Regions from separate parts of the Priestia sp. FSL P4-0332 genome, predicted to be linked through region 2. Evidence: predicted binding sites of a transcription regulator. Region 2 holds the regulator's gene; each other region holds the start of a gene.

Region 1 (8,313 bases), 2.4 Mb from region 2:
ACTAACCGACAAATCATCACAATTTGTGCAAAAGCTACGGCTATCGCTGCCGTTATTTTAGCTCTTATTTATAGTGCATTGTCCTATATGGGTGCTTCAAGCGTATCAGAGCTTGGACGTCTTGATAACGGAGGTACGGTTTTGGCTGAAGTATCAAATTACTATTTTGGCTCTTACGGAGGAATTCTTTTAGGTCTGATGATTACCGTTGCTTGTTTAACAACAAGTGTAGGCCTTGTAACATCTTGTTCATCTTTCTTCCATAAGCTGTTTCCAAGGGTTTCTTATAAATTAATTGCTGTTATTTTATCAGCATTCAGCGCCGTTGTAGCGAACTTTGGTTTAACGGAATTAATCGCTATTTCGGTTCCGGTCTTAACAGCTATTTATCCGTTAGCTATTGTGTTAATTGCTTTAACATTCTTACATCCTTTATTTAAAGGCCGTTCTGAAGTTTACCAAGTAAGCCTTCTGTTCACGTTTATCGTTAGTTTATTTGATGGCTTAAATGCTGCTGGATTCAAAATTGCGGCAGTAAACGATCTGTTTACATCGATTCTGCCTATGTATGGAGTGGGTCTCGGCTGGGTAGTTCCTGCTATTGTAGGAGGATTAATCGGTCTTGGCATTACCTTCCTTCGTACAAATGATAATACGAACAGAAACACTTCAAGAAAATTAATTAAATAAAAAGAGGATGCGAGTGCATCCTCTTTTTATTATGGCGTCTTATGAATAAGGAGTTTTTTTCTCCATTAACTTCACTTCTTCTCTTAACACATGTTTTTCGTATAGATATTTATCCGTACGTTGAAAATGATATTTATCAGCTTTTTCTTTTTCAGATGTGGTCAAAAGCACTCGATGATTAGAAGCATCTGACACACCAAACGTTTCATTTTGATAAGTAGCATACGGAGCTACAAAAAACACTTCTTCAACAGCATCACGAGGAACTTCTTTTGTAAAAGTCGTGTCATTGTATGGAATGAATCCGTTTGCTACATCGCCTTCATCATAGCTAATTAGCTTTACACACCCGTTTTCCGTTTCATAACATTCATAATCTCGTTCATTATATGCTGCATACAAACCTTTTCGAATCACAAAAAACCAGTCCTTTACATTGGGTTAGCAACTGCTGGTACAAATCGTTTCTCTTCTGCCACATAGGTAGCTAAAAGTACTTCTTCCCCATTTACCACTTGGTATAGTTCCGCTCCGTTTGCTGGTGGATAATAGTTATCAAATTTGAACTCTGGAACGGTTTCCCCGTTTCGAGATCCTGTAAACCCATTAAGCGTACATGGAGGTCCGTCTGTTGTTTTTCCTCCGAACACAGTTCCGTAGGGAATATCAACTTGGCTTATCGCTTGCGATTTAAATTTGATTACACCGTACGTCGATCCTTCTTCAGGAAACGGCCTTTTGCCTGAACCATCGGTGTAATCTAAACGTAAGCTTTCAACAAAATCTTTGTACGAAGTAATATCATGAACATCTTCAGCTTTAGCTACATATCCTCCCACTGCTGTATAAGATCCATCTACATACTTTTCAATATCTTTAGCAGGGATCGTTTTTTGCAGCAGCGTATCTTTTGTAAGGGGAGAAACAGAGTCACGTATAGCCTTCATTACTTCTATTTCATGAGAAGTTAATGTTTTAACATCCTTTAATTTTAGTTCATTAAACTCCTTTTTTGTAAGATTAACGCGCTTCAGCACTTCATTAATTTTTTGATCAAAATCTTCTAAGCTTTCTAAATCTGAAGCCGTATAATGAGCATCAACTGCTCTTACATCTTTATGTACTTTTTTAACTTCATTTAATTCATACTGTTCTACTTCATCAGCCGTTTTAAACGTTTCAACGCTTGAAATGGTTTCGCCATTCGTATCAGCTACAACGTAACCGTCTTCAGCTTTGATCACATATCCGACTTCTCCGTTACCTAACGCAATTAAGTCTGACTGTTGAAAAGCGGCTTTCTCTTTTTCTTTTTGAAATTCCTTATCTGTCATTCCCTTAGTAACGAGAGCTTTAAGTTCTGACGTGTCTTTACTGTCTTTTTGATTTGCTTCTACTTTCTCAGCTGTAACTGATGAAGTTTCTGTATTAGATGGAGAATGAGTGACCGTCCCGATGACAAAAATAAGACCAAACACAATCCCTATGCCATACAAAAATTTGCTTGTTTTATGAGCTCTAAATAAAATTCCTAACACAATGCAAACAATACCTGCAATCAAGCTATCTACTAATAATAGATGTCCCAATCAAACCCCTCCTCTTTAATTCTTGTTTATGTTAAAAAAATCCATAAAAGAAGTCGATACAATTAATGTAAATAAAGTTTTAAATAGGAATATATTCATAATTATTACTAATTAATCCCTTTTAGTAGGTCTCAAAAATAAAACACACCACCTAAAAATAGATGGTGTGTGAAGTATAGTAAGTAATTAAGAAATTTGTTTAAGTTCTGATGAGAGTTTTAAAAACTCTTCTTTATTTTTCATCAATAGCGTGCGGTCGATTTCTTCTTTTAGCTGTGCTTTACGAAATTCTGCAATCGCCTTGTCTAAAATCATCTCAGCGAATAATGCATCAAGCACCTTTCCGTTGGATTTTTGCGGTGAATTAAGTAAATTCTTTTTCATAAGAAATCAACTCCTTGGCTTTTTTATAATATAACACAAATATTCTGACTTTTCAATCATTTAAACCAAGTATTTTACATCTATTTTTTCCACATAAAAAGGCCGCCCTTTTGTTATAAAGCGCGGCCTTTTATTACGAATCTGCGGCTTTTTCTTTTACTTCCGCATAGTAGTTTTCATATTCAATAAATTCAGGAGCTTGATGAGCTGCCATGATACCGTGGTAGCTGATATCTAAGCCCACTTCTTCTTCTTCTTCCGTAGATCGAAGCGGAACCACCAAGGAAATAACCTTTAACCCTATCCACGTCGTAACAAATCCCCAAGCGCATAGAGCGATTAACCCAAGAAGTTGAACGCCAAGTAACGTCCAGCCTCCTCCTGTAAACACACCGCCGTCTGTAGAAAACAAGCCCACAGCCAACGTGCCCCATATTCCCGAAGCAGCGTGTACAGGAAAAGCTCCTACAGGATCGTCGATTTGACGTGCTTCGAGCCAGTTTGTAGCTGCCATCATTAATAAGCCAGATACAGCTCCAATAAAAATAGCAGATGGTGTGTTAACAAAAGCGCACCCGGCCGTAATGCCAACCAGTCCAGCAAGCGATCCATTTATTACAGAAGGTGCATCTGAACGGTTGTAGCGAAATAAAGTATAAAATAAAGTAGCTGCTCCGCCTGCTGCTGCTGATAACATTGTGACAATAGCAATGTGACCAATTCTAACGTCAGTGGCACTTAGCGTACTTCCTGCATTAAACCCGAACCATCCAAACCATAATAAAAAAGCACCCACTGATGCAAGCGGCAAATTGCTTGGAAGAGAAACAGAACTAATTCCATTTTTCGTGAACTTCCCTTTTCTCGGTCCAATCATTATTGCAGCTGCTAAAGCTGAAAAACCGCCAAGAGCATGGATAACTGCCGAACCGGCAAAATCAAGCATCCCTAACTTACTAATCCATCCGCCTCCCCAAATCCAGTGGCCAGCTATAGGATAAATAAATGTAGTCATCAAAATCGCATATAAAAGATATGCGCGGAAATTAATTCGTTCTGCCACCGCTCCAGAAACGATAGAAATGACCGCAATAACAAACGCACATTGAAACAGCCAAAACGTTTCAAGCCCAATTGGAATGTCAAGGTGCGATAAATTACCTGAGAGCGCAAAACCGCTTTTACCGACAACTCCACCTAAATCATCACCGTACATTAATCCAAAACCAATTAAATAGAAACAAAGCGTTCCTATTGTAATATCAGCGAATACTTTCATAATAATATTCACGCTATTTTTATAGCGGACAAAACCTGCCTCTAGCAAGGCAAAGCCGCCTTCCATTAACAAAATCATCGCCGCTGTTAACACGACCCACGTTGTATTTATCCCTAAACTTAGTTCATTAACACTCATATCCCAACGCCTCCACTGCTTTTTAATCGTTTTATTTCTTGTACAATAGCAGGCGAAAGCGTAATTTCACTTGTTTCTTCATTTTCCGCTTTTATTAATTCAAGAACTTCATGAAGTTCTCGCATTTGTGCTTTAAGGTGATCAATTTTTTTAAAGCGTTCCTTTACGTATACCATATACTCGACCGCTTGATGCTGACTTAAAGGACGCCCGGTAAAAAATTTACGAAACGGTGATAGTGATTGATACCAAGCTTCTTCAGCACGTTTCTTCTCTTCGTATTTACTAATTTTCGTTTTTATATCTTCTATTTCTTGTGCTTTAGCTTCTTTTAACTTCATTATAAATTCAATTAATTTTAATTGAGGCAATGTAATGACCACATTATGATAAAGTTCATCCACTATAACCATGTTATATCTCCTTACATAAGATGTTATATTATGATTATATGTAGAACACTATAGTAAGTCAATGTAATTTTTTGAAAACTCTTTAAATAGTAAATGCGCCCTATCTTTTTAATACTTATAGAATATTAAGTTCCTATGTGTTGAAATATGACGTTATTTGTTTTATCGTAGGAAGAGGAATCATGTTAGTTCCCTATTTTAATTTTATTTACCTAGGCAATTATTCGCTTTATTTTTTATAAACTTTTATTAAACAAAGGGTTACGAGGTTCTTCACTTATTTTTTCAACAAAATGAGTTGATTTTATCTCGTATTAAAATTAAAATAGAATTATGTGCAAGATTTCACAACTTCACAATGTAGTTTGAAAGTCTAGCAGATAACTAGGAACTACATATGCAACAGTATCCAGCAAAGGAGGACTTTTCATGTCTCAATCAACTATTCAAAAATCAGCTGCAGAGGAAAATGCTGCTGTACAAACAGAAGCGGCAGTTAACAAAGGTCAAGCGGATGTGTTAGATCAATTGTTAAAGCCTGAAGTACAAGAAGCTCTTACTGTTCTTGTAGATAATTTACCAAAATTATCTGAAATGGTAACGGTGCTTACAAAAACTTACGACGTTGCGCAATCATTATTAACTGACGACGTATTAAAAGAAGATCTACTTGGTGGAGTAAAAGAATTTATCGAGCCAGTAGAAGGAACAGTAAAAGGTCTTGCAGCTACTGCAATCGAAGCAAACGATCGTGCAGAAGCAAATGCTTCTAATTCAATCGGTTTATTCGGTTTATTACGCATGCTTAAAGATCCACAAGCTCAAAAACTATTCCGCTTTGCACAAGCGTATTTAGACATTACAAACGAAAAACAAAAATAATTTTCATTAAAAAGTGTGGACGGAGGATCGACTATGTCAAAACATATTTTAATTTTAGGCGGCGGTTACGGTGGTTTATTAACTGCAATGACAGCTCGCCAACACCTAAGTGCGGATGAAGCAAAAATTACAGTAGTGAACCGTTTTGCTACTCACCAAATCATTACAGAATTACACCGTCTAGCTGTAGGCGGCGTTTCTGAACAAGCGGTAGCTTTACCACTTGATAAATTACTTAAAAACTACAACGTTGATTTAAAAATTGCAACGGTAAAAGAAATCTCACCAGATCAACGTGAAGTATCTCTTGAAGATGGTACAAAATTAAGCTACGACTACCTTGTTACAGCGTTAGGTAGTGAAACTGCTTACTTCGGTATCCCTGGTTTAGAAGAGCACAGCTTCGTTCTTAAATCAGTAAATGATGCAAACCGTTTACGTGCACACGTAGAAGCTTGTATCGCTGAATACAGCAAAACAAAAAATAAAGCTGACGGTACAATCGTAGTTGGCGGTGGCGGATTAACAGGTATCGAACTTGTTGGTGAATACGCTGACTTAATGCCAAGCCTATGTCTAAAACACGGTGTTGATCCAAAAGAAATTTCTCTATACTGTGTAGAAGCAGCTCCTACAGTTCTTCCAGGCTTCCCTGCTGAATTAGTAGAGCGCGCTCAATCAAGCTTAACAAAACGTGGCGTTACATTTGTTACTGGTACACCTGTAACAAAAATGGATGCTACAACTGTTGAACTTAAAGACGGCAGCAAAATTGAAACAAAAACAATGGTATGGACTGGCGGAGTTCAAGGTAACTCTGTAGTTGCTAACTCAGGTATCGAAGTAAACCGCGGTCGTGCACTTGTAAATGAATTCTTACAATCTACATCTCATAAAGATGTATTCCTTGCTGGTGACTCAGCGGTTGTAATGGGTCCAGAAGGTCGCCCTTACCCACCTACTGCTCAATTAGCTTGGCAAATGGGTGAAGTTGTAGGCGTGAACTTAGCAGTAGCTATTCGCGGCGGAGCAATGGAATCATTCGTTCCTGTCTTCTCTGGTACACTAGGAAGTCTTGGACGCAAAGATGCAATTGGTACAATCGGCGGAAACAAAACGCAATTAAAAGGTTTACCAGCATCACTTATGAAAGAAGCAAGTAACGTTCGTTACTTATCTCATATCAAAGGATTATTTGCATTAGCTTATTAATCCGGCTTAAAACGAAAGAGGAATTCTCCTCTTTCGTTTTTTTATTTACATAAGCCAAGAAATAAGAAGCGGCAGCGTAATCAACGATAAAATAGCACTAATGACAAAAGCAGATGCGGTTTCGTTTTCCAAACTTTCAAACCGCAAAGCAATCATCGCAGCTACAGCAGACCCAGGAAAAGCTACCAGTAAAATAGCTTTTGTCACTTCATCTGAAGACAGCCCTATCCATACTGCAATTCCGAGCATAACGATGGGTTGAACCGCCACTTTTAAGACAGCTATCCCAAGCGCGCCTTTACTGAAGTTAATTTTTCCAATTCCAATCGTTACTCCTACCGCAAACAAAGCCGCTCCCGATGTGATACTTCCGATTTGATCAAGCATATCCTGTAAAAGTTTAGGTGACTGAAAGCCGCAAAGCGTTAAAATCACCCCAATTAACGGTACACATGCCAAAGGCTCAGATAAACCATGCAAAATGGAATGAACCGTTACTTTAAATAAACTTGTTTTCTCTTCCCCTTCTTTTCGCCCCCGTTGTCCAACGGTTCCTAAAATCGTTGCCAGCGGATCTAAAATCGCATTCACCACGATTCCTGTTATGGCAATTGGAATCGCTACTGCGCCTGCACCGAACAATCCTCCGAGTACTGGGATGCCCATAAAAGCAAACGTTGGCTGAGCTGAGTTTAGGGCAAACATAGAAGAGGCAGTTAACGTATGCTTCCCTGCATACTTCACGACGAGCAATATAATGAGATAAAACCCGACGATTCCTAAAATCAGCGCTACTAAAAACGGCCATTCGTCTATGAGTGTTTTTCTTGGCGTTGTCGTTACACCTACAAATAGGTGTGCAGGAAGCGCAAACTTCGTTACTAATGTGTTGAGCCCCTTAGACGTTTGCTTATCAAATTTTTTAAAGTGCCCTGCTAAATAACCAAGCAAAATGACAAAAAAGATAGGCGCGAGAATGAGAAAAATTTGACCTATGCTCATTTATCATTCACCTCATTCATTTTTTGCCTTAACCGGTTTATAAACAGGCTGCCATACCGCTGCTTCTACAAGTTCATTTACATTTTGCTCGGCAACAGTTGCTACGTTATCTTTTACAGCAGCATCGGCAACTGCTACAGCAACCGCCTTTGATACTTTTTGAAGATCTTTAATGTTGGGAAGAAGCGTATCTCCTTTTGTATCTGTTTCTGCTATACGCGCTACTGCATTGGCTGCTTCTGCAAACATAGATTCAGTAAACTTTTGAGCGCGAACCACAATTGCACCTAAACCAAGGCCCGGAAATACAAACGCATTATTAGCCTGTCCGATTTCATAAGTGTGCCCGTTATATTCAACGGGTTCAAATGGACTTCCCGTTGCAATAAGGGCTTTTCCTTCCGTCCATTTTATAATATTTTCCGGAACAGCTTCAGCAAGTTTAGTTGGGTTTGAAAGCGGCATAATCACCGGGCGCTCTACATGCTTTGCCATTTCTTTAATAATTTCTTCGGTAAAAGCATCCGTGACGCCTGACGTTCCAATTAAAATCGTTGGCTTCACTTGCTTGACAAGCTCCAACAGTGAAATTTTATTTTCATTATCTTTTTCCCATTCTTTAATCTCTTCATTTTGGCGAACATACGGCTGTTGAAAAGGAGCTAAATCTTCCATATCTTCGGTTAACAGACCTCTGTAATCATATGCCCAAAAACGATCATAT
Region 2 (8,313 bases):
CGGATACCCATTGGGTTAGCACCAGCCGTTACGTTTTTAAGGCCTTCTCTGATCATTGCTTGCGCTAAAACTGTTGCAGTAGTTGTACCGTCACCAGCAACGTCGTTTGTTTTGCTAGCAACTTCAGCTACTAATTTAGCACCCATATTTTCAAATGCGTCTTCTAATTCGATTTCTTTTGCAATTGTTACACCGTCATTTGTAATAAGCGGTGAACCGAATTTCTTTTCTAATACAACGTTACGACCTTTTGGTCCAAGCGTTACTTTTACCGCATTTGCTAATGTATCTACACCACGTAGCATTGCGCGACGTGCTTCTTCGCTAAATTTAATGTCTTTTGCCATGTTCTTTGACCTCCTCAAGATATTCTTAATAATCTATTTTTTACGTATGATAAGTTTGTGGTTAAAATTAGCCGATTACAGCTAAAATATCGCTTTCGCGTAAAATTAAGTATTCAGTACCTTCATATTTCACTTCAGTACCTGCATATTTTGAGAAGATGATACGATCGCCTGCAGCTACTTCTAAAGCTACACGCTCACCGCTTTCTAATACTCGGCCTGTACCAACAGCCACAATTTTACCCTCTTGTGGTTTTTCTTTTGCACTGTCCGGTAACACGATACCGCTTGCTGTTTTTTCCTCAGATTTTACAAGTTCAATCACTACGCGATCACCTAATGGCTTTAACAAGTGAAACAACCTCCTCAAATAATATGTTTGCATTTTTATTAGCACTCAACCTCAACGAGTGCTAACACAATTATTATATTAAAACAAAGTGGGTTTTTTTTGCAAGTATTAAACAAAAAAAATTTAAAATTTACGACAACTACATATAATAGTCTTAGATTTCGACGATTTTGAGAAATAAAGCATTCTTTTCTCTGTTCAATAATATGTATGTTACAATACGAGCAAGAAGAAATTACTAACTTCACAGTACTTCTTCGACATATATACATAAAAACCTTTTAAAGGAGTATAGAAGATTGGAAAAACGTTATTGGTATGTTATCCTCACCTACATCCTTATGCAGTTTTCAGGAGTTGTTGGTATACCGCTGTTAAAATTAACAGGAATGTTTGATCAATATCCAGTTCGAACAGCGAATGTCATGCTTTTGACTTATTGGACCATCATTAGCTTTATCCTTGGTTTACTTATTGTCTTACTGCTGCTGCGCCGTGACATGTCCATGCGTATAGAACATGCGGGAACAACGGTAACTGTTGTCTGGTCAGTCCTTGGGGTGTTCTTGGCTATGGCTGGTCAAGCTGTAGCAGGTATGATTGAGCACGCTCTTGGCATTACCCAAGTATCTGAAAACACACAAAATATTGTTAATCTTGTTAAAGCAACGCCGTTCCTCATTGTCGTTACGTCTGTTATTGGACCAATTCTAGAAGAGATTATTTTTCGAAAGATTATTTTCGGCTCTCTTCACAAACGATATAATTTTTTTATCTCTGCATTTATTAGTTCCCTTATTTTCGCTGCCGTACACTGGGATTTTAAACATTTGCTCGTGTATACAGCCATGGGATTTGTATTTGCATTCCTTTATGCAAGAACAAAACTAATTATTGTACCCATTATTGCTCACGTGTTGATGAATACAATCGTTATTTTATCTCAAACTATTTTTGCAGATAAAATTATAGAAATGCAAAAGCAAGCAGAACAAATGCAGTTTATTTTTGGAGGCATGTTTTTATGAAGAATATCCCTTTAACACGAGGGTTTATTTATATTATTATGGGGATTTTATTCACCTACCTGGCCATTCAAAATGCTCAGGAAACCGTGTGGAACTTCCCTACGATCTTATTTGCACTCGTAGCCGCATTCGATTTCAGATTTGCGGTTCGCATTTTTATCTTGCACTATAAAATTAAAAAGTTGCAGCAGCAATATAAAAATCAAGATGATTCATCTAAATAAAAAAAACCACTGTTTCAGTGGTTTTTTTACATACTAACATCTTCTCTTTCTTGCTCTGCCCTTGCCTTTAACACTTTGCGATACGAAATGCGGGAAATAATGATGCTGATTTCATACAAAATTAAGAGCGGCACTGTCACCATCATGTGCGAGAGCAATTCCGGTGGTGTAATAAGTGCGGCAATAACTAGCAGTACGAAATAGGCATACTTTCGAATTTGAGATAAAAACATAGGCGTTATAATTCCTAATCGCGTCAAAAACATGACGACGACAGGAAGCTGAAACAACAGGCCAAAAGGCAGTGTGAGCTGCATTAAAAAAGAAAAGTATTCATTAATGCCAATCACTTGGTTTACATTCAGCTCATCAGAAACGCGCGTCATAAAATCGACGACAAATGGAAACAACACAAAATAAGAAAAAGAGACACCGCCGATAAAGAGAAAAATGGAAACAGGAATATATCCAAGCGTTACCTTACGCTCTTTTTCATATAAACCAGGACTAATAAATGCCCAAAGTTGATACAGTGCAACAGGAGCTGCAAGTACACAGCCGATAATAACAGCAAACTGCATATAAATCTTAACTGGATCTGTTAGCCTAAATGCATTCATCGTTAAATTTTTTGCCTCATCAGCATGCTGTAAATAGACAATAACCTTATCCGCTATAAAAAAGCCGCCAATTGTGGCAATGACAAAGAAAAATAAAACAATTAAAATGCGTTTTCGCAGCTCTCCTATATGATCATATATTGACATTTCTTGTTCAGTCATACTATGATCACCCTTTTACTCTTTGTCATCTACTTGACGCTGTTTATCTTTTTCACGATCTTCTGATGCACCGCTAGCGGCATGCTTAAACTCTCTAAGCGTTTGCCCGACTGACCTTCCTAGCTCCGGTAACCGTTTCGGTCCAAAAATAAGCAGTGCTACAATCGCAATAATAATCCAACTGCCTGCTCCAATCCCCATATTCCCACTCTCCTTATTAATTTAGACTTAAGGAAATCGTAACACAGTCCACCTTATTCAACAGGATAATTTTTCAAAAAATAGACAAGCGACTGTAATTCTACAGCAAGATCAATATGATGTAGTCGAATCTCATCCGGTACGTTTAAGCGTGCAGGAGTGAAGTTTAGAATCCCTTTAATTCCGCAGTTCACTAAACGATCGGTAATTTGCTGAGCAACAGTGGCAGGAACGGTTAAAATCGCCACTGAGATATCATCACTCATATAATCTTCCAATTGGTCAAGGTGATAAACCGGCACGTCACCTACTTTTGTACCGACTTTATCTTCTATCACATCAAAAGCGCACTCAATTTTGGTGTTATTATTTTTAATAAAATTATAATTTAAAAAGGCCGTTCCCAGATTCCCCACGCCAATCAGTGCTACTTTCGTTACTTCATCTTGGTCTAACGTTTTACGGAAAAATGTAAGTAAATAATTCACATTGTAGCCGTATCCCTTTTTCCCTAATGCTCCAAAGTAAGAAAAGTCCCGACGAATAGTAGCAGAATCAACTTTCACTGCCTCACTTAACTCTGCTGACGAAACACGCTGTTTACCAGAAGCATGCAAGTTTTTTAAAAAACGATAATAAAGCGGCAATCGTTTAGCCGTTGCTTGTGGTATTTTTAATTGTTCAGTGTTCACGTTGTACCCCCTCAGTTCATGTATGTCATTACTAACATTTTCAAGTCATATTGCATTACCTTTCACAAAGCATCAACCGCTTTGAGGTAGCGCTTCCAATTCTCTCTCTTTTCTCTTGTTTTATATATACTCCGCTTCACACCCCGACGGCTTTTGTCTATCCAGCACTATTTAAAGTCGTTAGCTAGAACGAAGCAATTAGCCCTTCAAAGGATTCGTTTGTTAGTCATGACGGATTTTCTACATCCATCATATATAAGTTCAGAGATGCACTTATCTCTTATTTTAACATAGTATCCTGTATAAAATGTGCACGTAAAATCATTTTATTTCATGAATCAAAACATTCGCTTCACCATTTGTCCTTGTCCCTGTACAAATTACAAACGCTTGTAGGAAGAACTTGTAGTTGAAAATATGTTAAAATACACTATGGATATACTACTAGAGGTGAAAAAATGATTATTCTACAATTGAACGGTATTACAAAATACTATGGGGCAGAACCCATTTTATCGAATATAAAGTTAGAAGTACAATCAAAAGACCGCATTGCCCTAGTGGGACGAAACGGTGCTGGTAAATCAACTTTATTAAAAATTATTGCTGAGCAGCTTTCTTATGACAGCGGAGAAATTATTAAACCTAAAGGTGTTTCCATTGATTATATGGGACAAGATACAGTTCTTGAGTCAACACTCTCCATATGGGAAGAAATGATGACTGTCTTTGCTCCGTTAAAGAAGATGGAAAAAGAATTACGTACGCTTGAAACGAAGATGGGCGATCCAGACATTTTTAATGATTCAGTTCAATACGAAAAACTAACCAAAGAGTACGATCAGCTTCAAGTAACGTTCAAAGATTTAGGCGGCTATCAATATGAAGCGGATACACGATCTATTCTTCACGGTTTCCGTTTTTCAAACTTTGACTATAGCACCCCTATTTCCTCCTTGAGCGGTGGACAAAAAACACGCTTGGCGCTTGCAAAACTGCTTTTAACAAAGCCGGACTTGCTTATTCTCGATGAGCCTACCAACCACTTAGATATTGAAACTTTAGCATGGCTGGAACAGTTTCTGCAAGGGTATGAAGGAGCTATTTTAATTGTTTCACACGATCGTTACTTCCTTGATAAAGTCGTAAATCAAGTGTATGAAGTCACACAAAAAACAACGGTGAAGTACACGGGCAACTACTCTAAATACCTTGTACAAAAAGCAGAGCGATATGAAAAAGAGTTGCGTCAGTACGAAAAGCAGCAAGATGAAGTCGCAAAACTGAATGATTTTATTCAGCGAAACATCGCCCGCGCATCGACTACAAAACGTGCGCAAAGCAGACGTAAACAGCTCGATCGAATGGAGTTAATAAATCGACCTAACGAAGGCGAAAAATCAGCTAGTTTTTCGTTTGAAATTGAGCGTCAAAGCGGAAATGAAGTCTTAAATCTCGAAAACGTGTCTATTGGATATGATGAACACAAATATATTGTTCAGCAGGCAAACCTTCGGATTAAAAAAGGTGAAAGCCTTGCGTTGGTTGGCCCTAATGGAGTTGGGAAATCTACGTTATTAAAAGGTATTGTGGATAAACTAAGCTTCAAGACTGGAACCATTTCTTTTGGCTCAAACGTAATGGTTGGTTATTACGACCAAGAGCAAGCTAATTTAACGTCTAATAAGACCGTTTTAAATGAGCTTTGGGATGACTACCCATCCAAACCTGAAAAAGAAATTCGTACAGCGCTTGGAAATTTTCTGTTTTCAGGTGATGATGTACTGAAAATCGTTTCCACGCTTAGCGGTGGTGAAAAAGCACGTTTGGCTCTTGCGAAGCTTATGCTTCAAAAAGCTAATTTCTTAATTTTAGATGAACCTACTAACCATCTTGATTTAGATAGCAAACAAGTACTCGAGAATGCGTTAATCGATTACCCAGGAACTCTGTTATTTGTTTCACATGACCGTTATTTTATTAACCGTATTGCAAACAAAATAGCAGAGCTATCTCCTGAAGGAGTAGAAGAATTTCTTGGAGATTATGACTATTATGTAGAAAAGAAAGCAGAAATAGAGGAAATCAAAGAATTAGAAAATATAAAAGCAAACGAAGAACGTACTGTAAAAGTAGATAAACAGTCCTATAAACAAGATAAAGAACAAAAGAAATTGATGAGGCAGCGAACGCGCCGCATTGAAGAAATTGAAACTGAAGTAAACAAATTAGAAGCCGCACAAGCGGAGAATGAAGAACTTCTTTGTGATCCCGAAATTTATCAAAACCACGAAGAAGTATCAAGATTAAACGGTGAAAATGAAAAAATTTCTTCACAGTTATCCACATTAATGGAAGAGTGGGAAGAATTACAGCTTCTTCTAGAAGAATAGCCTATATTTTTTCGTATTTATTCATCCTATTTACTTGTTCATGCGCTTTAGAACAAGCTTTATCCACTCTGTGAATAAATAGTGGATATCTGTCTGATTTTTATAATTAAAACTTGTTGATAACAGGTCCGTGTACTGAGTGCACGGACTTTTCCACATAATTATCCACAGTTAATTCTAAATTTATTGAATATTGTTGATAAATCATTTTTATCCACAAAAAAGACGAATGAGAAATGAATCTCATTCGTCTCTTACTCTTCCAAGTCCAAACCGGGGTTTGCGTTTAATGACATATCTGAACGTTTTCCTTGAGCAAATCGTACACTTGCTGCTGCTCCAATCATTGCGGCATTATCCGTGCATAGAGACAGCGGCGGGATAATAAGCTCAATGTTTGATAATGGTGCAAATGCCTCTTCTAGCGCTGCTCTAAGTCCTTTATTAGCAGCAACCCCTCCTGCTACTAACACTTGCTTAACGTTATATTCCTTTGCAGCTTTAACGGTTTTAGTTACTAACACATCAATAACACTCGCTTGAAAGCTAGCAGCAAGCGTTTGGGGAAGAATTTCTTCACCTTTTTGCTTCGCGTTGTGGACAGTGTTAATAACTGCTGATTTTAACCCACTGAAACTAAAATCATAGGATCCTTCTTCTAGCCAAGCACGCGGCAAATCAATTAATGGCTCTCCTTCATGTGCAAGGCGGTCAATATGCGGTCCGCCTGGATATGGAAGGTTTAACGTGCGGGCTACTTTATCGTAGGCTTCTCCTGCTGCATCATCTCTCGTTTCACCAATCACTTTAAACTGACCGTGACTTTCCATGTATACAAGCTCCGTATGCCCTCCAGATACAACTAGTGATAAAAGCGGGAATTCTAATTTTTTGATTAACTGATTTGCATAAATATGTCCTGCAATATGATGAACACCAATTAATGGCTTCTGATGTGCAAATGCTAGCGCTTTGGCTGCATTTACGCCAATAAGAAGTGCTCCCACAAGCCCAGGTCCTTCCGTTACAGCTATTGCATCAATATCTGCAAACGTCAAGTTCGCTTGATTTAAAGTTTCTTCAACTACTACCGTAATTTGTTCTACATGATGACGAGATGCAATCTCCGGTACGACACCGCCAAATCGTTTATGGCTTTCTATTTGTGATGCCACCACATTGGCTACAATTTCATGACCGTTTCGAATCACGGCTGCTGCTGTCTCATCACAGCTTGTTTCTAATGCTAAAATTAATTGATTTTTACTCATAAATTCACCCACATAACTAATGCATCCTCATTGTTATCAGAATAATAATTCTTACGAATACCTCCAGGTTTAAAACCTAGCTTTTGATACAATGATTGTGCAATATGATTAGATACCCTAACTTCTAATGTCATTGACGTAGCACCTAGTTTTCGAAGAACGTCCATCACGTTGCGCAGCAGCAATTCACCGAGTCCCTTACCTCGGTAGTCTGGCAATAGCGCAATGTTGGTTACATGTGCTTCGTCAATAACAATCCACGTTCCGCAATACCCAATAATATTTTCTCCTTCTTCCATCACAATGTAAGTTGAAAATTGATTATTGGTTAACTCATTTTGAAACGCTTCTGAACTCCAAGGTGTCGTAAAAGACTTCTCTTCGATTTTCACTACTTGATCAATATCTTTAACTTCCATTAAACGAAACTTAATTGTTAGTTTCATGTTTATACCTTCTTTTATCCTTTTTGCTGTGAAGCAAGCCAGTTGGCTTCGGCTTCAGCTAAACGAATGTAGTTCGGAACAAAAGTATGCACAGACTGCGGGTCTTTCTTCATTCCTAAGAAAGCCAATTCACTTGGTCTTGGATTAAACTGCTGAACATGAGCAAATACAGCTTGTTCACCCAACACTTCTTTTAACGCCTCTTCATGCATGGGAAGATCATTGCCTATGAATAAAATAGGTTTGTTGTATGACTTTAAATGTTCCGCCCAGTCCTTATTAATAACAAGTCGATCACTTTCAACTTCTAGAAGACCTCGTTCGTTATTCCATTCATATAGTCCTGTATAAAGCTGTTGACGGCGCGCATCAAATAACGGGGCAATATATCCATCAAAATAGCGACCGTTTGCTGCTAGTGCCTCAAGGCTAGATACACCTATTAAAGGAATATTTAAAGTCCAAGCAAGTGTCTTGGCAATGGTAACGCCAATGCGTACACCTGTATAAGACCCAGGACCGTGCGCCACTACAATGCGGTCTAGCTCGCTTGGCGCAATATCACAATCTTTTAACA
Region 3 (8,313 bases), 4.9 Mb from region 2:
TGCTTACGCTCTAATTTTACTTCGTGAAGACGGCTATCCTTGTGTGTTTTACGGAGACTATTTTGGGATAGGCGGAGAGCACCCTATTGAGGGAAAAGAAAAAGATATTTCCGCTCTCTTGCATGTACGCTATGACAAAGCATACGGTCAGCAAGACGATTATTTTGATCACCCGAATACCATTGGATGGGTAAGGCATGGTGTAGAGGAATTTGAGAAGTCTGGATGCGCTGTGGTGATGTCAAACGGCGAAGATGGCGAAAAGAGAATGTTCGTCGGCGAACACCGAAGTGGACAAACGTGGATCGACTTCACAAACAACCGAGAAGATCAAGTTGTGATTGAAGAAGATGGCTACGGACAGTTTCCTGTAAATGGCGGCTCTGTATCCGTTTGGGCTGAAGCATAAAAAAAACAGTGGCCTGCGCCACTGTTTTTTTTACCATAGACCGAGCAGTTTCCACCACAAGCCGCCAATTCCAATCCAAATGATAATATGAATAATTGAAATTAAAAAGCCGAGCGACCACCATTTTTGCTGCGTTACATATCCACTACCGAAGAACACCGGTGCCGGTCCACTGCCGTAGTGAGTTAAACAGCCAAATAAATTGCTAAAGAACGCTAAAATTAATGCTGACAGTAACGGAGGCGCACCAGCGGCCACGATGACAGATAAAAATGCTGCGTACATAGCGCTGACGTGAGCCGTATTACTCGCAAAAAAGTAGTGAGAATAAAAATACGCAACAGCTAGTACAATCAACGCCGTCATCCAAGACATATGACTAACAGTGCCTTTCATCAGATCACTGAACCAAGGAATCATGCCTAGATCATTTAAGAAGGTTGCCATCATAACCAACACAGCAAACCAAACTAATGTATCCCATGCTCCCTGTTCTTTTTTGATGTCCGACCAGCTTAGTACTTGCGTTAAAAGCAGCGTACATAGACCAATAAAAGCAGTTGTTGTTGCATTAATATTTAAATTAGCTCCAAAAATCCACAGCACAAGAAGAAGTAAAAATACGCCAATCATGTACCATTCTTCTTTCTTTAGCGGACCCATCTCATTTAATTTTTTTACTGCAATTTCAGATGCTTCCGGTGTTTCTTTTAATTCTGGCGGATACAGCTTATAAATAACAAGCGGAATAACAATTAAACTAATAATTCCAGGTACAATTGCAGCCGCTGCCCAGCCAACCCATGAAATAGTCTTTCCTGTAATTTGTTCCGTCATTTTAACAGCAAGAGGATTGGCCGCCATTGCTGTTACAAACATAGCGGATGTGATCATATCTCCTTGAAACGATACTTTTGTTAAGAAAGCACCGACTCTGCGCTCCGTACCGTCTCCAGTTCTCGATCCATATGTTTCGGATAAAGAACGAATGATTGGAAGAATAATTCCTCCAGCTCGTGCTGTATTAGACGGCATTGCAGGTGATAAAAGCAAGTCACTTACGATAAGAGAATACGATAATCCCAACGTCTTTTTACCGAACAAACGAACGAAGATATAGGCAACCCTTGTTCCTAGACCAGTCTTAATAAAACCTCTAGAAATAAAGAATGCAATAACGATTAACCAAATCGTCGTATTTTGAAAACCGCTGAGCGATTGTTCAAGTGTTAATGTATTAGTTAATACAATAATGGTTAAAGATAAAATAGCTACACTGCCTAATGGCAATGGTTTAATGATAAGCCCTACGATAGTAGCCACAAAAATAGCGAATAAGTGCCAAGCCTTCACATCAAGTCCGGACGGAGGTGTAATAAACCATAAAACAAGTCCGATTGCCAGACAAATTAATAAAGGAATAAATTTCACTTCGCCGGCAGGCTTTTTTGTTATTTCAGCCATAATCTTTCTCCTTTCATGTTTTTTAATAATAGTAGTAGTATGCTCTTTCTACTTCGTACCCAATACTTATCCCATTTAAAATAAAATAATTGTAAAAATACGTTTCGTAAGGATGATATTGTAAAATTGTGAAGTATTGAGCATAATTCCTTTATTATTTTATCATATATATTGACAATATTTATCTCCTACCTTCATTTTGTCCCCTTCAAATAGCTTGTAATCGTTATTTTATCAAAAATAAATAAACTGCATGAGTTCATCATGCAGCCTTGCATTTAGCGATTTATTTTTTGAATAAACACGACTTTTAAATAATTACCTGACTTAAATTCTTTTATTGTTTTAAAATCAGATGGAAGAGCGAACTGCTCCATCATTTTGTACCGTTCCCCTTTTTCATTAAAAGCTTTTTCAATAAACGAATGGAATTTTTTCATATCAAAATTGCTTGCATTCGTAGATGCTACAATGACACCGTTTGGCTTTGTAAGCGCAATGGCTTCTTTTAATAAATCTTTGTAGTCTTTTGCCGCGCTAAACGTATGCTTTTTCGACTTAGCAAAGCTTGGCGGATCTAGCACCACAAGATCGAAGGTCATGTTCTTCTTGACCGCATATTTAAAATACTTGAAAACATCTTCTACGATAATGTCCTGTGCTTCGTGATCAATTCCATTTACACTAAATTGCTCAATTGTTTTTGCCAAGCTGCGGTTGGCTAAATCGACACTTGTTGTTTTCGCAGCTCCTCCAAGAGCGGCCGCCACTGAAAATGCGCCTGTATACGAAAACATATTTAGCACGGTCTTTCCTTTTGCATATTTATCTCGAATCGTTTTACGGACGTCTCGCTGATCTAAAAAGACTCCCACCATCGCTCCGTCATTTAAGTAAACGGCAAAACGAATACCATTTTCTTTTACAATTAAAGGGAATTCACCTTTATCCCCTGCTACAAAATCATCTTCTTCAATATACTGCCCCTTTACGTTAAAACGTTTTTTCTGGTACAGCCCTTTAAAGTTAGGCGCAGACTTTAAGGCTTCAATGACGTATTCTTTAAATTGATAAATTCCTTCACTATACCAACTCATGACGTAATATCCGTCATAATAATCAATAATCAAGCCGCCGATTCCGTCACCTTCACTATTAAATATGCGAAAAGCAGTTGTGTCTTCAGACGCATAAAAGTCATGACGAGATGAAATAGCTTGCTGAATTTTTCTAGCAAAAAACGCCGCGTCAATTTGCTCACTTTTCTTCTTCGTAAGAATCCATCCGTAGCCTTTGTTTTGTTTTCCATAATAGCCTTTGGCTAAAAATTGATTCTTGGGAGTAACTAAGTTAATAATAACCCCTTCTTCTTGCAGTTTATGACCATCAACAAGCGCATCTTTTTCAATGAGTGGATAACCCTTGTTCACTTTTTTAATAAAAGCTTCTTTGGCTATAACTTGTACTTCTTTTCTCATGTGTACACCCTATCTATTTAATTTATTTCATTCTAGTTCTATCCATTTTACAACAATAATCTACATTTATCTTAACATAGATAAACAGCCCCGTTTCTAGTTATAAATAGAAAAGCAGAGGATGCCTTGAAGCACCCTCTGCTTGATATGAATGAAAAATGAAATGTATGTTTTATGTTTTAAGATAAAAAATTATGAGCACTCTTGTCCCGTATAAGCATCGAACTTAAGCGTCTGCTGCTTGCTTCCGCTAACTAAGGTTACTACGTATACAGTTATTGAGTTTTCTGTTATAAGCTCAATATGCTCTACTTTTCCTTCTTGATGTTTTAAAGCAAGATCTTTTACAGCGTTCTCCGTTAACAGTTGAAGCTTATCTTGTTTTACATTTGTGATTTCACCCGAAACCGCATCGATTGTAACCGTGTATTCCGTATTATCTTTGATTATTTTCACTGTGAAAATCGCTGCATTTTGATCATATTCTACCATTTTCACCTTACCTGCATATGTAGCCAATGCAAGATCTTTTGCATCTTGTCTCGTTAATACCTTCACTTCTTGCTGAGAAGTATTAACTACTTTTCCTGTGAAAGCATCTAACGTTACTGTATATTGAGTGCTATTTTTAAGAATCACTGCGACATACTGACTAGCGGATTCTTTAAATTCTAGACTATATACGTAACCACTATATTGTTTAACAATTGCTTCTTTTATTTTTTGCTCTGACATTAGCTGCAGCTCTTTTTTATTCTCATGAATGACTTTTCCCGTTAGACCATCTACAGTTAACGTATATTCTACTTTGCCATCTACTACAGTTAACGTATATTCACGCGTTTCTTTGTTAAAGGTAATAGATTGAATAGCGCCTTTATACTGCTTAGAAACAGATTCTTTCACTTGATTTTGTGCCCATAACTTCACTTCTTGCTTCTTTACTACTTTTCCAGTGCTCGCACTTACTTCTACAATTCTTTGCTCCAGGTTATTCGTTACAATTGTAATTACATACACACTTGATTCCTGCTTAAATTCCGTAGACGTAACTGTCCCTTTGCAATCTTGTAGAGCAATACCTTTTGCCTGAGCTTGCGAGATACTCACATGTTCAGTTGCTTCTGCTTTAGCTGTCTTCATTTCTGCAGCGTGACTCGTTGTAATAGAGCTAAATGCAATTGCAGTTCCTAAAGCAGATGTAGACAATACTTTTGCCCATTTAATCATCCTTGAATTTCCTCCTTTTTCACCATTAGACTTTCCGTCTAATTTATGGCGTTTTATCTAGTACGCCGTCCATTATGCAAAAGATTTCTGAGAATAAGACGAATAGAAGCTTAAAGTTAGCTGAAGATATAAGAATAGCTACTATTTTTCAGCTTGCTTTCAGCTATTATTCAGTGCTGTTTCAGATAAAAAAGCATAATAGAAAGTAGAGGAGCAAAGGAGTTTTCAACATGATGGAACAACTAAAAGGAATTAAAGTCTTGCTTATAGATGACGAACCAACTATTTTACAGTTTTTATCTTTGGGTTTAACGAATGAAGGATTTGATATTAAAGCTACCCAAGACGGAATTGAAGGAATTAATGTAGCCAAAGAATTCAAGCCCCATATCGCTATTGTAGATGTTATGCTTCCAGGAATGGATGGATTTGAAGTATGCCGCTTGTTGAAGAAAATGGGGAATATAGCTGTCATTATGCTAACAGCAAAAGATCAAGTAGACGATCGAGTAAAAGGGCTGACTATTGGAGCAGATGATTATATGGTCAAACCTTTCAGTTTTGAAGAACTTCTTGCGCGCATTCAAGCTAGAATCCGCAATCAATTTCCCAACTTATTAGACGAAGTATCAATCGGTCCATTTAAAATTGATGACCGCCGCAAAGAAATTAAATACCTTAATCACATACTTGATTTATCCCCTACTGAATATGCACTCTTAAAATTCTTGGTTATTAATCACGGTCTCGTACTAAGTAAATCCACCATTTTAGATCGAGTGTGGGGATATGATTTTGGAGGAGAAGAAAACATTGTAGAAGTATACATTCGATCACTGAGAGAAAAATTACAGGACCATAGCCGAACCGTCATTCGAACGCTTCGCGGTGTAGGATACCGGATTGATATTTCATGAAGCACAAACGGTTCTTTCATCTGAACTCTCTTCGCCTTCAGCTCTTATTCAGAAGTTTGCTTGTTATTTTGAGTTTACTGATACTGATAGGCTTGTTTCAATACGTGTTCATGAAGCAATTTATTTACACGAATAAAATTAAAAGCATCGAAGACCAAATTCACTTGATTCCCGATGATGTCTGGAAACATGATATTGAAACAAGCCAGAATGTAAAAAGATCAAGACCCATGGTTTATTTCCCGGGTGTTAATATTACCTTTATCAATCAAAAAAGCACATTTTTACGGCTGGCTAAGGATCCACATCATTCTTACTTTCCTAAGCTTTCTGCATCTACATATAAACAAGTAATGAAAAACATCAAACAGCCGGACAACACGGTGAGCCTCATAAAGAAAATCGATGGTCATCAAGAGCAAGTCATTGTTTTAAAACCAATTGTCTTTGACGGAGAAATCCAGGGAGTTATTCAAATCAATACTCCAACAGAATCACTAAGAGACCTGTTAATCAGACAAATGATAATCTTTTTAATGCTTTCACTTACTGCAATGACCATTGCTTTTTTTGTTTTTTCTTCTGTTTTAAAACAGACGTTAATCCCTTTGTTTACTATTACTAAAAAAGTGGAGCATATTAATGCAGGAAGCTTACATGACCGCTTGCCTGTTAATCAAGGACAAATCGAAATGGATCGCCTTTCTCTTTCTATTAACGAAATGCTTGAGCGTCTTGAAGAAGCATTTAAAGCTGAAACAGATGCCAAAGAACAAATGCGGCGCTTTGTGGCGGATGCTTCTCATGAACTGCGAACGCCGCTTACATCCATTCATGGCTTTTTAGAAGTTTTACTAAGAGGGGCTAGCAGTAATCCAGACCAATTAAACGACGCATTAAAAAGCATGTATGGGGAGTCCAAAAGACTGCGCAAACTGATTCAGGATCTTCTGCTTCTTGCTCAGCTTGATCAACTTCCGACGTTTCAAAAAGAGTGCTGTTTTGTAGATGAATTGATTTTAGATATGAAACCTCAATTAATGCTATTGGCCGGGAACAGAAAAATTTTATTCGACTTCCCAAGCCCTTTACCATCAGACATTAACAAAGATCAATTTAAACAAGTTGTTTTAAACTTATTTTCCAACGCAGTACAGCATACAAATCCAACTACAGGAGTTATTCAAGTGATAGGAAAAGCAAATGAGAAAGAATTTTCATTAACAATACAAGATAACGGTCACGGCATTCCTCTAGAACACCTTGCTCATTTATTTGAGCGATTTTACAAAGCTGATGCTTCACGCTCTCGAGCATACGGAGGAGCAGGTTTAGGTTTAGCCATCAGCGCATCTATTATAGAGCTGCACAGGGGAAAAATACGTGTAAAAAGCAAATTAAATGTAGGAACTGCTTTTGAAATTGTATTGCCCTTAACGTAAAAAAAGACGATTGCTGTAAAGCAATCGTCTTTTTTATCAAATCAGCACACTTTTCCTGTTTGAGGGCTTATTTTTACAGTATGTTTTACATTGTCTGTTCCTTTGATCACAAACGTGTATGCTTGTTCACTGAACGAAACAGATTGAACCGTTCCTTTGTGCTGTTGAAGAGCAGCTTGTTTAGCTTGTTCTTGTGTAAACTTTACCGCTTCGACTTTAATTACTTTTCCAGTTTCAGCGTTTACTTTCACATGGTGATCTTTGTTGTCTTTTCCGTGGATCAAAAATGTGTATACATCATTTGCATATGAACTTGATTGAATCGTTCCGCTGCAATTTTTTAATGCAATCGTTTGAATCTGTGCTTTTGTAAATGCAGCGCTTTGAATTTGAATCACTTTTCCACTTTGTGCATTCACTTTTACGTGGTGATCACGGCTATCTTTTCCGTGAATTAAGAACGTATATACTCCATCGTTGAAGCCTACCGACTTAACCGTTCCTCCACAGTTTTTCAACGCTACTGCTTGTGCCTCACTTCGAGAAAAAGATAGTTTTTCAACCTTTACCACTTTTCCGCTGTGTGCATTTACTTTCACGTGATGGTCTTGATTATCTTGTCCGTGAATTAAAAACGTATAGGCGTTATTTTCAAAAGAAACTGATTGAACCGTTCCTCCGCAGTTCTTTAAGGCAATTGCTTTTGCTTGAGCTTGCGTATATGTTGCCGCTTCGGTATGAGCCGACGCTTTTGTTGAAGTAATGTGCTGGCCGTCTGAAGCAAATGCGCTTGTCATTGAACCAAGAGCGATAGCTGTTCCAATTGTGGCACCTCCCACCGCTTTTGCTACTACTGCTTTTCCTGCTAATACTTTTCCAATCATGATTATACCTCCGCCTAATTTCCAATGTATTTACAGCACAAGCTAAAGTTTTTAGCAGCGGTCATTTATCAAAATAGCGCTATTGGAGTAACGTTTTTTTCTGCTAAAATACCTTTCACTTTTGCTGTACGAGCCAAAGCGCTTCCTGTCGCCTTTAGCTATGTGTTTATTGTAAGAGCAGAACATGAATTCACTGTGAAGCCCAGCTGAATGCTATCTGAACAAATTCTGAAAGATAGCTGAATAACTTCTAGTTAAACTTGTCATGTAAATGTTCAACGTTCTTAACGACAGCTCAACAAATCCAGCGCTTCTCTTTATATTTCCTCAACAATCAAATGATTTAATAAGTGTATGAATACAATTTGGAGGTTATCAACCATGAAAAAACGAGTATCTCTTGGACTATCTCTCACTCTTTTAGCTTCTAGCGCCGCTTCTGCTTTTGCAGCAGAGCATCATCCAGTTCAACATCCAAAACAAATCAAA

Evidence for each region. The regulator Rex, encoded in region 2, represses fermentation and respiration genes when NADH is low (regulators of the CRP and FNR family bind a similar motif). The targets are predictions, from matches to a motif close to TTGTGAAATATTTCACAA.
Region 1: MKY06_RS13455 (DUF1641 domain-containing protein) is a predicted target of Rex. The motif match lies at 4,827-4,844, and genes of this name have one in related genera.
Region 3: MKY06_RS26675 (anion permease) is a predicted target of Rex. The motif match lies at 2,000-2,017, and genes of this name have one in related genera.

Annotation. Positions count from the first base shown of each region.
Region 1 covers NZ_JBBOUA010000001.1:2,646,509-2,654,821, forward strand. The annotation lists gene brnQ (branched-chain amino acid transport system II carrier protein) at 1-690, shown strand, start outside; gene MKY06_RS13430 (hypothetical protein) at 730-1,107, opposite strand; gene MKY06_RS13435 (hypothetical protein) at 1,122-2,279, opposite strand; gene MKY06_RS13440 (IDEAL domain-containing protein) at 2,466-2,663, opposite strand; gene MKY06_RS13445 (ammonium transporter) at 2,797-4,080, opposite strand; gene MKY06_RS13450 (hypothetical protein) at 4,077-4,493, opposite strand; gene MKY06_RS13455 (DUF1641 domain-containing protein) at 4,923-5,375, shown strand; gene MKY06_RS13460 (NAD(P)/FAD-dependent oxidoreductase) at 5,409-6,587, shown strand; gene MKY06_RS13465 (AEC family transporter) at 6,633-7,589, opposite strand; gene MKY06_RS13470 (NAD-dependent malic enzyme) at 7,602-8,313, opposite strand, start outside.
Region 2 covers NZ_JBBOUA010000001.1:216,429-224,741, reverse strand. The annotation lists gene groL (chaperonin GroEL) at 1-347, opposite strand, end outside; gene groES (co-chaperone GroES) at 415-699, opposite strand; gene MKY06_RS01320 (CPBP family intramembrane glutamic endopeptidase) at 999-1,727, shown strand; gene MKY06_RS01315 (YdiK family protein) at 1,724-1,951, shown strand; gene tatC (twin-arginine translocase subunit TatC) at 1,978-2,733, opposite strand; gene tatA (twin-arginine translocase TatA/TatE family subunit) at 2,749-2,934, opposite strand; gene MKY06_RS01300 (redox-sensing transcriptional repressor Rex) at 2,988-3,626, opposite strand; gene MKY06_RS01295 (ABC-F family ATP-binding cassette domain-containing protein) at 4,085-6,019, shown strand; gene tsaD (tRNA (adenosine(37)-N6)-threonylcarbamoyltransferase complex transferase subunit TsaD) at 6,274-7,290, opposite strand; gene rimI (ribosomal protein S18-alanine N-acetyltransferase) at 7,287-7,736, opposite strand; gene tsaB (tRNA (adenosine(37)-N6)-threonylcarbamoyltransferase complex dimerization subunit type 1 TsaB) at 7,751-8,313, opposite strand, start outside.
Region 3 covers NZ_JBBOUA010000001.1:5,093,692-5,102,004, forward strand. The annotation lists gene MKY06_RS26670 (alpha-amylase) at 1-409, shown strand, start outside; gene MKY06_RS26675 (anion permease) at 440-1,873, opposite strand; gene MKY06_RS26680 (class I SAM-dependent rRNA methyltransferase) at 2,152-3,351, opposite strand; gene MKY06_RS26685 (PepSY domain-containing protein) at 3,544-4,581, opposite strand; gene MKY06_RS26690 (response regulator transcription factor) at 4,815-5,498, shown strand; gene MKY06_RS26695 (sensor histidine kinase) at 5,495-6,940, shown strand; gene MKY06_RS26700 (PepSY domain-containing protein) at 6,982-7,824, opposite strand; gene MKY06_RS26705 (PhoX family protein) at 8,206-8,313, shown strand, end outside.